Regions from separate parts of the Pararhizobium gei genome, predicted to be linked through region 1. Evidence: predicted binding sites of a transcription regulator. Region 1 holds the regulator's gene; each other region holds the start of a gene.
The links. Region 1 encodes PhoB, which activates phosphate uptake and scavenging genes when phosphate is short. Its sites were predicted from a motif close to TGTCATNNANCTGTCAT; they were not measured.

Region 1 (4,181 bases):
TGCGCTGTTCGATGTGAACCTCAACGTCCGCGAAAACACCGTCACCGCCCTGATCGGCCCGTCCGGTTGCGGCAAGTCGACCTTCCTGCGTTGCTTGAACCGGATGAATGACACGATCGACAGCTGCCGGGTCACCGGCAAGATCATGCTCGATGACGGCGATATTTACGATCAGACCATCGACGTTGTCGAATTGCGCGCCCGCGTCGGGATGGTCTTCCAGAAGCCGAACCCGTTCCCGAAATCGATCTACGAAAACGTCACCTATGGTCCGAAGATCCACGGTCTCGCCCGCACCAAAGCCGAATTCGACCAGATCGTCGAAAGCAGCCTTCAGAAGGCCGGTCTCTGGAACGAGGTCAAGGATCGCCTGCATGAATCCGGCACCGGTCTGTCCGGTGGTCAGCAGCAGCGCCTGTGCATCGCGCGCGCCGTTGCCGTCAGCCCGGAGGTCATCCTGATGGATGAGCCATGCTCCGCGCTCGATCCGATCGCGACCGCCAAGGTCGAGGAACTGATCCACGAACTGCGGGCCAACTACACGATCGTCATCGTCACCCACTCGATGCAGCAGGCTGCGCGCGTTTCCCAGCGGACCGCCATGTTCCATCTGGGCAACCTCGTCGAAGAAAATGATACCGACAAGATGTTCACCAATCCGGATGACCAGCGCACCCAGGATTACATCATGGGCCGCTTCGGCTGATGCCTGAGCCCCGCACCTCATCTGGATTGTGAACGCAAGGAACACCAACCATGTCTACGCATATTGTTTCCGTCTATGACGACGACCTGAAATACCTTACGCGCCGCATTTCCGAAATGGGCGGGCTTGCCGAGCAGATGGTCGCCGAATCGGTTCGCGCATTGGTGAATGCCGATCTTTCGCTGGCTCAGAAAGTCATCTCGGATGATGTCATTCTCGATGAGGCCGAGCGGCAGATCGGCGACAAGGCAATCGTCACCATCGCCAAGCGCCAGCCGATGGCAGCCGACCTCAGGGAAATCATGGGATCCATCCGGATCGCGGCCGATCTCGAGCGTGTCGGCGATCTGGGAAAGAACAACGCCAAGCGCGTCATTGCCGTAGCAAATGCAAGCCTGCCGCGCCAGCTTTCACGCGGGCTCGAGCATCTTGCCGAACTTGCGCTGATGCAGCTCAAGGAAGTGCTCGACGTCTATGCGTCGCGCTCTCCGGAAAAGGCCAACGGCATTCGCGAACGGGACAACGAGATCGATGCGATCTACACATCCCTGTTCCGTGAATTGCTTACCTATATGATGGAAGACCCGCGCAACATCACGCCGTGCACGCATTTGCTGTTTTGCGCAAAGAACATCGAACGCATCGGCGACCATGCGACCAACATCGCCGAGACAATCTTTTACATGGCGACCGGTGCGCAACCGGTTGGCGAGCGTCCAAAGGACGATACCGCCAATACGGTCGGCGCAATCGGCAACTGATCGAGCGCCGGTTAAAATGTAAGTAAGTTCCTACTTATGCGGCGCGGACGGCCAGGAGCCGTCCGCGTGACAGCCCTGCTGTGAGCGCCGGGCGTCAAGGAGTTGAGACCCCATGCTGCCGAGAATTGCCGTTGTCGAAGACGAAGAAGCGTTGAGCGTTCTCCTGCGATACAATCTTGAGGCCGAAGGCTTCGAGGTTGATACCATCAATCGAGGCGACGAAGCCGAAATCCGCCTGCAGGAGCGCTTGCCGGATCTTCTCATCCTGGACTGGATGCTTCCGGGCGTGTCCGGCATAGAATTGTGCCGCAGATTGCGACAGCGTTCCGAAACCGAGCGTCTGCCGATCATCATGTTGACCGCGCGCGGAGAAGAAAGCGAGCGGGTCCGGGGCCTGGCGACAGGTGCCGACGATTATGTGGTCAAGCCGTTTTCGACGCCGGAACTCATGGCCCGCGTCAAGGCGATGCTCCGCCGGGCCAAGCCCGAGGTTCTCTCGACGCTGCTGAAATGCGGCGACATCGAGCTCGACCGCGAAACCCATCGCGTCCACCGCAAGACCCGCGAAGTCCGGCTGGGACCGACGGAGTTTCGCCTGCTCGAGTTCCTCATGTCCTCTCCTGGCCGGGTCTTTTCGCGATCCCAGTTGCTGGACGGCGTCTGGGGACACGATATCTATGTCGACGAGCGCACCGTGGATGTCCATGTCGGACGTCTGCGAAAGGCGCTGAATTTCTCCAACATGCAGGATGTCATCCGAACGGTGCGCGGCGCAGGCTATTCCCTGGAAAGCTGATCGCAAATGGTCACCGCGGTCCGCACGTGTCAGCCTCGCTGAAGCGCGAGATGGGCACCGAGACCGACAAGAATGCCGCCGCCAAGCTTTTGTACAAGCCGCTGCACCCCGTTCGATCTGCGAAGACGGCGTGTCAGGGCGCCGGCCATAAGCACGCAGACGATGTCTGCCGATGAAAACATCAGGTTGACGATCGTCCCCAGAACGAGGAATTGCGCCCAGGCCGGCAGCGTCGCGGATGCATCCACGAACTGCGGCAGGAAAGCGACGAAAAATATCGCGGTCTTCGGGTTGAGGACTTCGACCGTTATGCTCTCGATGAAAGCGCGGCGTCCGGACTTAGGCCCTATCGCGGGCAGCGCCGTTTCCCCCTCGGTTTTTCTCCTGAACAACGAGATACCGAGCCAGATCAGGTAAGCGGCGCCGGCCAGTTTGACCACCATGTAAAGCATGGGGACGGCATGAAACAGCACCGACAGCCCTGTGGCAGCCGCCACCACATGAACATAGCAGCCCAAGTGGATGCCGAGCGACGCCAGCATCCCGCCACGGCGGCCATGCGCCATGGTTTGGGCCGCCGCATACAACATTGCCGGACCGGGAATATACGCGAAGATCGCCGTCGTGACGAAAAAGGTGAGCAACAGTTCGGTGGACGGCATCTTGGGTCTCCGGCTGACGCAGCCTTTCTACAGATCATTCCCGCGATACCATAGTTTTCAAACTGTGCCTGAGGCAACCAGAAACGAAAAAGTCCTGCAGAGGTCATCGGCAGGACTGATATCGGCTCAAATTGTTCTTTTCACCGTGTCCGGCGACGTTCCGCCGATGGCTGATAGGCGAGCTTGGCATGGAAGGTGCAGTAGGGCGACGTGTCCGGGGAATCGTTGCCGCAAAAATGAAACTCGTCCTTCATCGGATCGCCGATCGGCCATTTGCAGGTTCGATCGGTCAACTGCGTCAGGACCAGGCGGCGCGACATGGGAAGCACGACATTGCCCGCCGGAGCTTCCTTATACTGTTCGACAGTTTCGATTTCGGCGTCCTGCGCCATGACGGCGGCGTCTTCCTGACGTGTCATCGGTCGGGCGGCTGGACGCGTTGAGGTGGTGTATGCCTGGGGACGGGGAGCGATGACTGGCGCCGGGCGCTTAGTGCGTGTGGCGGTCGTTGTGCTGCCGCCTGCCTTTGCGCGGCCGGGCAGGCATAGGCGGTGCACTTTGCCGATCACCGCATTGCGACTGACGCCGCCGAGCTGTGCAGCGATCTGGCTTGCGCTCAATCCTTCAGACCATAACTTCTTCAGTCTTTCGACCCGCTCGTCAGTCCAGTTCATGGTCATCTCTCCATTCACAGCGTTGGTGATGGCCGAATCCTCCACCGAGCTCCGGACAGACTCCGAAGCTGAAACGCGATAACACTTTTGGTGACTAGGTCCGCCGCATGCGTTCTAGTAATTAAATATTAAGGTAGAGCCCGTGGGACTCCCTGACAAGAGTCCCGCGAATCCGACCGAATCGATTTTCAGGTTTTCCCCAACTTGCTTGATATGCGTGGCCTTTTTGCAAGCACCAAGTTTGGAAAAAAACCTGTAACCGCACGGCCGTCCTCGCGTCCGAAAAGCTTGCATTTGTTGACATTGCATTGCGGAATGAAGATAGTGGCGCCGCCGCCGAAAGGCGGCATTTTGATTTCCTGAGGGCCGGCGACGGCCCCTTCGCCAACGCTAAGCAATCACCGCGATGATTGAGGAGACCTGCGCCATGGCCCAAGCCACGCCGCTCTATGACACATATGCCCGTGCACCCTTGCGGTTCGAACGCGGTGAAGGCGTCTGGCTGATTGCGGAAGACGGTACCCGCTATCTCGATTTTGCAGCCGGCGTCGCGGTCAATTCACTCGGCCATGCGCATCCGCA
Region 2 (4,181 bases), 120 kb from region 1:
CGCTGTATCGACCCGAAGCCGGGACATCGCGTCATCGGGGCCTCCCTTGCGCTTTGCCGCGGCCGCACCGTGCTCGTTGCCGATACTGCCGTCCATGACATGCCGTCCTCCGAGGAACTGGCCGACATTGCCGAGGAAGCGGCTGGCCTGGCGCGACGTCTCGGCTATTTTCCGCGCGTGGCGATGCTGGCCTATTCGACCTTCGGCCACCCCTCCGGCGAGCGCTCGGAACGGGTACGCGAAGCCGTCAAGATCCTCGATAAGCGTCGCGTCGATTTCGAATATGACGGCGAAATGGGGGCCGATGTGGCGCTGAACGCCAAGGTGATGGAGCAATATCCGTTCTGCCGCCTTTCGGGCACCGCCAACGTGCTGGTCATGCCGGCATTTCACTCTGCATCGATCTCGACGAAGATGCTGCAGGAGCTTGGGGGATCGACGGTGATCGGCCCGCTGCTCGTCGGCCTCGACAAGTCCGTTCAGATCGTCTCCATGGCGGCCAAGGATTCCGACATCGTCAACATGGCGGCCCTTGCCGCCCACAATGCAGGCAGCTGACAATCACTGCCGAAGGCACAATAGACGAAGCCCGCTCCCGAGACGTCGGGGGCGGGCTTTCTCGTTGTACAGCAAGGGGTTCTTCAGCTGGCGAAACGCCCTGCGTCGGCCCCGTAATAATTGATGTAGCGGCCGGAAATATTGTTGATCGGCAGAACGATCAGGACGTCGGTGGTCCGGAAGGCATGGTCGACAACCGCGCCTTCGCCCACCATTGCCCCGAGCCGCATATACCCCTTGATCAAGGGCGGCAGGGCGGCAAGCGCCTTGCGCATGCTGATCGCCTCGGTCGGCATCAGGTCCATGTTACGGAACAGTTCCGGCCGTGCGGTCACATGCCATTCGTCGCGCACGAGCATGTTGTGATGCAGGAAGGACAGCGCCAGCGCATGTTCCTCGGGCACGACGCCGGGAAAGGAACCGCAGCCAAACATGGCGTCGACGCCGTGCTTCAGGGCATAGGCCCAGTTTCCCTGCCAGAGAAGCTCGACGGTGCGCTTCGTCCGGTATTCCGGCAAAACGCAGGATCGGCCGAGTTCCATGAATTTCTTGTCCGGCTGGCGCTTGAGCAGCGCATCGACGCAGAATTCCGACGCGGAATAAAAACCGCCCGTCGCTTGAGCCACATCCTGGCGAAGCAGCCTGTAGGTTCCGACAATCTGCTCTTCGGCATCGCCTTCGATTGTCGTGTCCAGCACCAGAAGATGATCGCAGACCGCGTCCCAGATATCGGCATCGCGCTTGCGGCGAGCCGCCTCCTGCGGGATCTGTGCCTTCATCTCTTCCACGAAGACCTTGTAGCGGACGGCCTGCGCGGCATCGATTTCGCCGGCATTGCGCGCAAGCCGCGTTTCCAGAGTACCGATACGGCCAAGCACGTCGGCGGCGGGTGCCTTGGAGCTGCGGACACGGGTCAGCGGCTGGTCAGCCACGGTCACCATTTCCAAAGTTTCGGTTGCCATCGCGGGCCATCCTGATCGCTGATATCCTGAACGGGTTTAAACACGTTTCTGCAACAGGATAGTGACATCGGAAGCGCCCGCAAAGGCCAAACCTTAACGATCCAGCAAGCGGCTGACTTCGGTTGTCAGCGCTTGCGGATCGGCCGGTTTCGCCAGAACCGCGTCGGCTCCCGCCGCAAGAAGGTCCCGGAGGGTGTCTGCCTGCGTATCCGAGGTGAGAACGATCACGGGAACCGGCGGTTCATCGGACAGGCGTTCCTGCGCGCGCAATCGCTTGAGCATGGACAATCCGTCGCCGCCCGGCATATTGAGATCCGAGATGATCAGTCGCGGCTTGGCACGCTCTGCTTGCGACGCATCGAAAAGCGCCAGGTCCACTGCCTGGAAATCACGAACCGTGCTGACAGTGTGGCCGGCCCGCTCCAGAATGGCGCGTACCATCAGGGCATTGATCGGATCGTCCTCGGCCAGCAGCACGCCGCCCTGCGGCTGCCTGTCGTTCAAAACCGCCAGTTCGCGCAGGACCGGGCGGTTGTCGTTGATGGCATCGCGCACTTCCATCCCCTTCATTTGTCCGCGCAACACCGCGACAAGCGATTTTTCCCTGAGCGGCCGGATGAGCCAGGCGTGATAACCGTCCATCTGGTTGATCGGCCGGCCGGTCCGTTCCTCTGGATTGACCAGATAGGTCTTTCGCAGCGACGGATTGTCCAGCGCCGGCATCCGGGCGAGCAACTGCCGGAACTGCGCCGCATGGCGATGGTCCACGATAATGTCGGTGAGAGAAGCGCCAGGGGTCCGGGAACTCACGAACGCGCGCGCTTCGTCCACCGTTTCAGCAATTGTGCAGACACCGCCCAATGTTTTGATGGTTGCCGACAATGCTCTCGAAGCAGGCCCTGCTGGCGCCATGACCATAACACGGGAGCCGGAGAGGACGCCGAGCCGGGCAAGGGATGCTGTGGCTAAATCGGCGCCCTCGGCGGGAAACCGGATTTCGAAGGTGCTTCCCTTGCCCTTGATGCTGGACACCGTCAGGGAGCCACCGGATTCCTCGATGACCCGCCGTGAGATGGCCAGACCAAGACCAGAACCGCCCGCGCGTTGCTCGTTGCCACCGGCCTGCTCGAACTCGTCGAAGACACGCTCCTGCTCCCGCGGCGTCATGCCTGGCCCGCTATCCTCCACGCTGATGACAATATCTTTGCCGTCAACCGAGGCTGTGACGAGAACGCCGCCAATCTGTGTAAATTTCACCGCATTGCCAATCACGTTGAACAGCACCTGCCTCAATCGGGCCGCATCGAAATCCAAGAGGCCCGGAACATCCGCCATCACCGAGGAACCGACCTCGATGCCTTTCTCATGCGCACGGTGTGAAAGCATTTCGACGACGCTCTCGATCGTTTCGCGCAGGGGTTCCGGTGCCGGACGCAACCGGAAACGGCCGGCCTCGATCGACGAGAAATCCAGCAGGCCATCGACCAGGTGAACGAGCGCGTGCCCGGACTGGCGCATGCCGGCAAGATAGTTTTTCTGCTCGCTGCTCAAGCGCGTCTGGCCCATAAGGTGGCTCATGCCAAGAATGCCTGACAACGGCGTGCGGATTTCATGGCTGACGGTGGCAAGCAGCCGCGACTTCGCCTCGCTGGCGCTTTCCGCGCGGCGGCGCGCCTCCTCGCTTCTGCGGGCGGCATGAACTTCCTCGGTCACGTCTCGAGCGATGCTGTGCAGCATGAAGGCGCCGCTGGCCGGCTCCCGCGCCACGACATCATGCCAGTCGAAGAGCCGGACGCCGTTATCCGCCGCGATTCGCACGCGAAAATGATTGGGGCCGGACGCCGGCTCGAATTCCAGGCCCAGCGTCTCGCAGGTCGCGCCCTCCGGCCGTTGCCAGCCTGTCAGCCGGCAGAAGACCTTGTTGGCCTGCACGATCCGCCCGTTCGGAGAGCGTATCAGGGCGATATCGCCGAGCGCGTCATGAACCGTCGAGAGGAGCTGCGAGGTTTCGCTGCGCTCCCACCGCCTGTCGCTGGCGATTTCGCTACCGCCGCGTCCGACATTGTCCTTGAAAGCAGCTCGATACCAGTCGATGAGCAGCAGGCCCGCGCCTGACGTTCCGGCAAGGGCCAGAAAGCCGGAGAGAAATTGGAGATCGGCAACAAAACCGGCACCGAGAACGGCGGCTGAGCAAAGCAAGCCGACCCCTGCCAAAAGCAGCTTCACAACGGATTTGTTTCCGTCGCGCACTGTATCTTCGTCCGGTCCCGGCAAAACAGTCGGCGCATACTGAGGAGCGGGTTTATCGCCCAGAGTGCGACGGGGCACGCCGAACTCGTCTGTTATCCGCTTTCTCAGGTTCGGAAGGTCGCTCATGTTGCCTGCCTAGCACGGCAAGCCTTTTAAGAGACTTCAGCCGGCTCCTAAAATTTTACGCATCCTGCTTTTTCATATGCAGAAGCTCGTCCAGAATGATCGCGCCTGCCCCGATCGTGATAAAGCTGTCTGCGAGATTGAAGACGGCGAACGACCAGTTTGCTGTGTGGAAGAGCACATAATCGATGACATAGCCGAACACCACGCCATCGATCAGGTTGCCGATCGCGCCGGCAATGATCAGCGTGTAGCCGAGATGGGTAAAGAAGCGCTCCTCTGGCGTCT
Region 3 (4,181 bases), 170 kb from region 1:
TGCGAATGCTACCGTAAAGCGTAAAGCAAAGCGCAATTCAAAACATTCATGAAAGCATTTGAGTCGCTCGATGGATTCCTTCTGCCTTGGAGTTTAGCCTGAGACACTCCTTCGCTGGCTTATTTGAACGGTACTTCTAATGTCTCTTCTCAATGTGAATGCAACGCACCCAATCACTCTGCCGGACGGCACACTCTATCACGACACCGTCTACCTGAAGAACGTCATCAGTCATCCGCGCATGGAGATTGGCGAATACAGCTATTTCACCCATTCCGGTAAGCCGGAGAACACTGCTGAAATACTTGCCCCCTACCTGGGTCACAGTGTCCGCGAACTGCTGGTCATCGGCAAGTTTGTGCAGATCGCTCGGGGAAGTTATTTCATAACTAGTTCTGCCAACCATCCAATGACGGGCTTTTCAACCTACCCTTTCCGCATCTTCAGACCCGAGACTTTTGGCTACAGAGACCTACCCGTGAAAGATACAATTGTCGGGCACGATGTGTGGATTGGCCATAATGCAGCCATCATGCCGGGTGTTCAAATCGGTGTAGGCGCAATCGTTGCCGCAGGATCGGTCGTTGCCCGTGACGTTCCAGCTTACGCCGTCGTTGGAGGAAACCCGGCCACGGTCATCCGAATGCGCTACCCCGCGGAGATAATCAGCGAGCTTCTCGATATTGCTTGGTGGGATTGGCCCGTTGAAAAAATCGAGGCGAACTTGATTTTCCTTGAGACGGGTGACCTTGCTGCCCTTAAACGGGTTTGACAACCAGGCAATCCCAGTTCTTGCCGTGGCATATTAATACCGCTCGGCCCAAATAGCCGTCTTGCTGCTTCAATGCTTCTGTCGACTTGCCCCACATCCAACGCGTCAGCCCTTGTCCCCACTGTACCACTCCCCCATAAAGGCAAGCCAAAACACACGGAAAGACACCACAGTGGAAAACCAAGCATCGGGCGAGGCACAGACGGGCGAGCGGCAGAAAACCTATCGCCTGCACAACGCCACCATTCCTGCCCGCCCGCTGGAGCCGGCGCTCTATCTGGTGGCCACCCCGATCGGCAATCTGTCCGATATCACCCTGCGCGCGCTGGAGACCTTGGCCGGTGCCGATGTGCTGGCCTGCGAGGATACGCGCGTGACCCGCGTGCTGCTCGATCGCTACGGCATCGTCAACCGGCCCTATGCCTATCACGAACACAATGCCAACGAAGCCGGGCCGAAGCTGTTGGCGGCGCTCGATGCCGGCAAGTCGGTGGCGCTGGTGTCGGATGCCGGCACGCCGCTGGTCTCGGATCCCGGCTACCGGCTCGGGCAGATCGCGATTGCGGCTGGCCACCGGGTCGTGCCGATCCCCGGGGCATCCGCGCCACTGGCAGCGCTGGTCGGTTCCGGCCTGTCGAACGATGCCTTCTTCTTTGCCGGCTTCCTGCCGTCCAAGGACAAGGCGCGACGCGACCGGCTGCGCGAGCTGTCTCTCGTGCCGGCAACGCTGATCTTCTTTGAATCGCCGCACAGGATTGCGGCGACGATTACGGCTGCGGCCGACGAACTCGGCCCGGACCGCCGTGCTTCGGTCTGCCGGGAACTGACCAAGACCTTCGAGGAGTTTCGTCGCGGCACGCTTAGAGAATTGAAAGCCTTCTACGACGAGGGCGCGACGGTAAAAGGCGAGATCGTGCTGGTGATTGCGCCGCCGGACGCGCCGGCAGCCCCCGATCCGATCGATGTCGATGCTATTCTGGTGAAGCTCGTCAAGGATATGCCAACCGGCAAGGCCGCAACCGAAGCGGCGAAACAGACTGGCCTCAACCGCAAGGACCTTTACGACCGCCTTCTGGAGTTGAAGGGACGCGATGAAGCGTGAGGCGCCTGACAGGAAGCGGCTGAAGGCACTGCGGCGCGGCGCGTTGGCCGAATATCGGGCGGCAGCGGCCCTGCTTCTCATGGGCTACCGCATCGTCGGCTTCCGCTACCGCACCAAGCTCGGCGAGATCGACATCATCGCCCGCAAGGGAGACCTGATCGCCTGTGTCGAGGTCAAGGCCCGCGCCACGCTGGACCAGTCGGTCTTTGCCGTTTCGGACCTTACCCAACAACGCATTCGCGCTGCAAGCGATCTCTGGCTGGCGCGTCAGCCGGATTTCGCGCGCCTTTCGGTTCGCTACGATATTATCGCCGTGCTGCCCTGGCGTTGGCCCCGGCACCTGAAGGATGCATTCTGACGATCTCCCTCACGATCATCTCCGGGAATTGTAATTCAACTGACACAAAAGCTTGGTCCAAGCGTCACAAACCTCGCCTATTCGACGGTCCACCATCTCATCCCAACTGGTGAAAAGGACTCGTCATGATCCAGAAGCTCATTCTTGCCGCCGCCGCGCTGGCGCTTTCCGCAACCACCTCGCTCGCTGCCACCGAAATCACCTGGTGGCATGCCATGGGCGGCGAACTCGGACAGAAGCTCGAGGAGGTCGCCAAAACCTTCAACGCCAGCCAGAGCGATTATGTCGTCACGCCGGTCTACAAGGGCACCTATCCGGAAACCCTGACAGCCGCAATCGCCGCCTTCCGCGCCAACCAGCAGCCGGCCATCGTCCAGGTCTTCGAAGTCGGCACCGGCACCATGATGGCCGCCAAGGGCGCCGTCTATCCCGTTTACAAGCTGATGGCCGATCAGGGCGAGCCCTTCGACACGAAATCCTTCCTGACGCCGGTGACCGGCTACTATTCCGATACGGACGGCAACATCCTGTCGTTCCCGTTCAACTCCTCCACGCCGATCATGTACTACAACAAGGACGTCTTCAAGAAAGCCGGTCTCGACCCGGAAGTCGCGCCGAAGACATGGGCCGAAGTTGAAGAATTCTCGAAAAAGATTGTCTCTTCCGGCGCTGCAAAATGCGGTTTCACGTCGGCCTGGATCACCTGGGTTCAAACCGAGAACCTGTCGGCCATCCATGACAAGCCCTTCGGTTCGCTCGACAACGGCTTTGGCGGCTTCGATACGGAATTTGAATTCAACGGCCCGCTGCAGGTCAAGCATTGGGCAAACCTGAAGACGTGGTCGGACGAGGGCCTGTTCCAGTATGGCGGTCCGGTTGGTGGCGATGATGCCGCGACCAAGTTCTATGCCCAGGAATGCGCGATCACGATGAATTCGTCGGCTGGCCGCGCCGGTGTGATCAAGAACGCCAAGGACTTCACCCCGGGTTTCGCCCAGCTTCCCTATTATAAAGACGAAATCCAGGAGCCGAAGAACTCGATCATCGGCGGCGCCACACTGTGGGTGCTGAATGGCAAGGACGATGCGACCTACAAGGGCGTCGCGAAGTTCTTCAGCTATCTGTCGAAGCCGGAGGTCCAGGCCGACTGGCACCAGTATACCGGCTACCTGCCGATCACCAATGCCGCTTACGAACTGGGCCAGAGCCAGGGCTACTACGAAAAGAACCCGGGCTCGGACATCGCGATCAAGCAGATCACCCGCGGCACGCCGTCGGCCAATTCCAAGGGCGTGCGCTTCGGCAACTTCACCCAGGTCCGCAAGGTCGTGGACGAAGAGTTCCAGGCGCTGCTGTCCGGCACGAAGGACGCCCAGCAGGCACTCGATTCCGCCGTCACACGCGGCAACGACCTGCTGCGCGAGTTCCAGGCCGCCAACTGACGCCTGACGCGTTTGAGAGAGAGGGCCGCCAGCCGGCCCTCTCTTCGCATTTCAGCCTGCGGGAATACCATGGAAACCAAGCGTTCCACCTTCAACAACCGGCTTTTACCCTATCTGCTGCTCGCGCCGCAGCTGATCATCACGCTGGTGTTCTTCATCTGGCCGGCCGGGCAGGCCATCAAATCCTCGTTCGAGCGCGAAGACCCCTTCGGCATGTCAACGGTCTTCGTTGGCCTGACCCATTACAAACGGCTGTTTCTCGACCCGAACTATCTGCAATCGCTGATGACCACGGCCGTCTTCGCCGTTTCCGTCACGGTGATCTCCATGGGGCTTGGCCTGCTCTTTGCTGTGGCCGTCGATCGACTTGCCCGCTCGGCCAAGGTCTATACGACGCTGCTCGTCTGGCCTTACGCCGTCGCCCCCGTCATTGCCGGCATCCTGTGGTTCTTCCTGTTCAACAACACGACGGGGATCCTGCCCTATTACCTGGCATCGCTCGGCATT

Region 2: the regulator PhoB is predicted to act here: its motif matches at 1,571-1,587, upstream of olsB (l-ornithine N(alpha)-acyltransferase).
Region 3: the regulator PhoB is predicted to act here: its motif matches at 2,262-2,278, upstream of ugpB (sn-glycerol-3-phosphate ABC transporter substrate-binding protein UgpB).

Annotation. Positions count from the first base shown of each region.
Region 1 is NZ_CP119409.1:798,181-802,361, forward strand. Features, by position in the region: gene pstB (phosphate ABC transporter ATP-binding protein PstB) at 1-706, shown strand, start outside; gene phoU (phosphate signaling complex protein PhoU) at 757-1,467, shown strand; gene phoB (phosphate regulon transcriptional regulator PhoB) at 1,580-2,263, shown strand; gene PY308_RS03755 (LysE family translocator) at 2,293-2,925, opposite strand; gene PY308_RS03760 (GcrA family cell cycle regulator) at 3,066-3,599, opposite strand; gene PY308_RS03765 (aspartate aminotransferase family protein) at 4,027-4,181, shown strand, end outside.
Region 2 is NZ_CP119409.1:673,461-677,641, reverse strand. Features, by position in the region: gene PY308_RS03160 (NADP-dependent malic enzyme) at 1-558, shown strand, start outside; gene olsB (l-ornithine N(alpha)-acyltransferase) at 642-1,499, opposite strand; gene PY308_RS03150 (PAS domain-containing hybrid sensor histidine kinase/response regulator) at 1,614-3,896, opposite strand; gene lspA (signal peptidase II) at 3,952-4,181, opposite strand, start outside.
Region 3 is NZ_CP119409.1:624,014-628,194, reverse strand. Features, by position in the region: gene PY308_RS02895 (CatB-related O-acetyltransferase) at 140-772, shown strand; gene rsmI (16S rRNA (cytidine(1402)-2'-O)-methyltransferase) at 945-1,874, shown strand; gene PY308_RS02885 (YraN family protein) at 1,864-2,232, shown strand; gene ugpB (sn-glycerol-3-phosphate ABC transporter substrate-binding protein UgpB) at 2,358-3,674, shown strand; gene ugpA (sn-glycerol-3-phosphate ABC transporter permease UgpA) at 3,744-4,181, shown strand, end outside.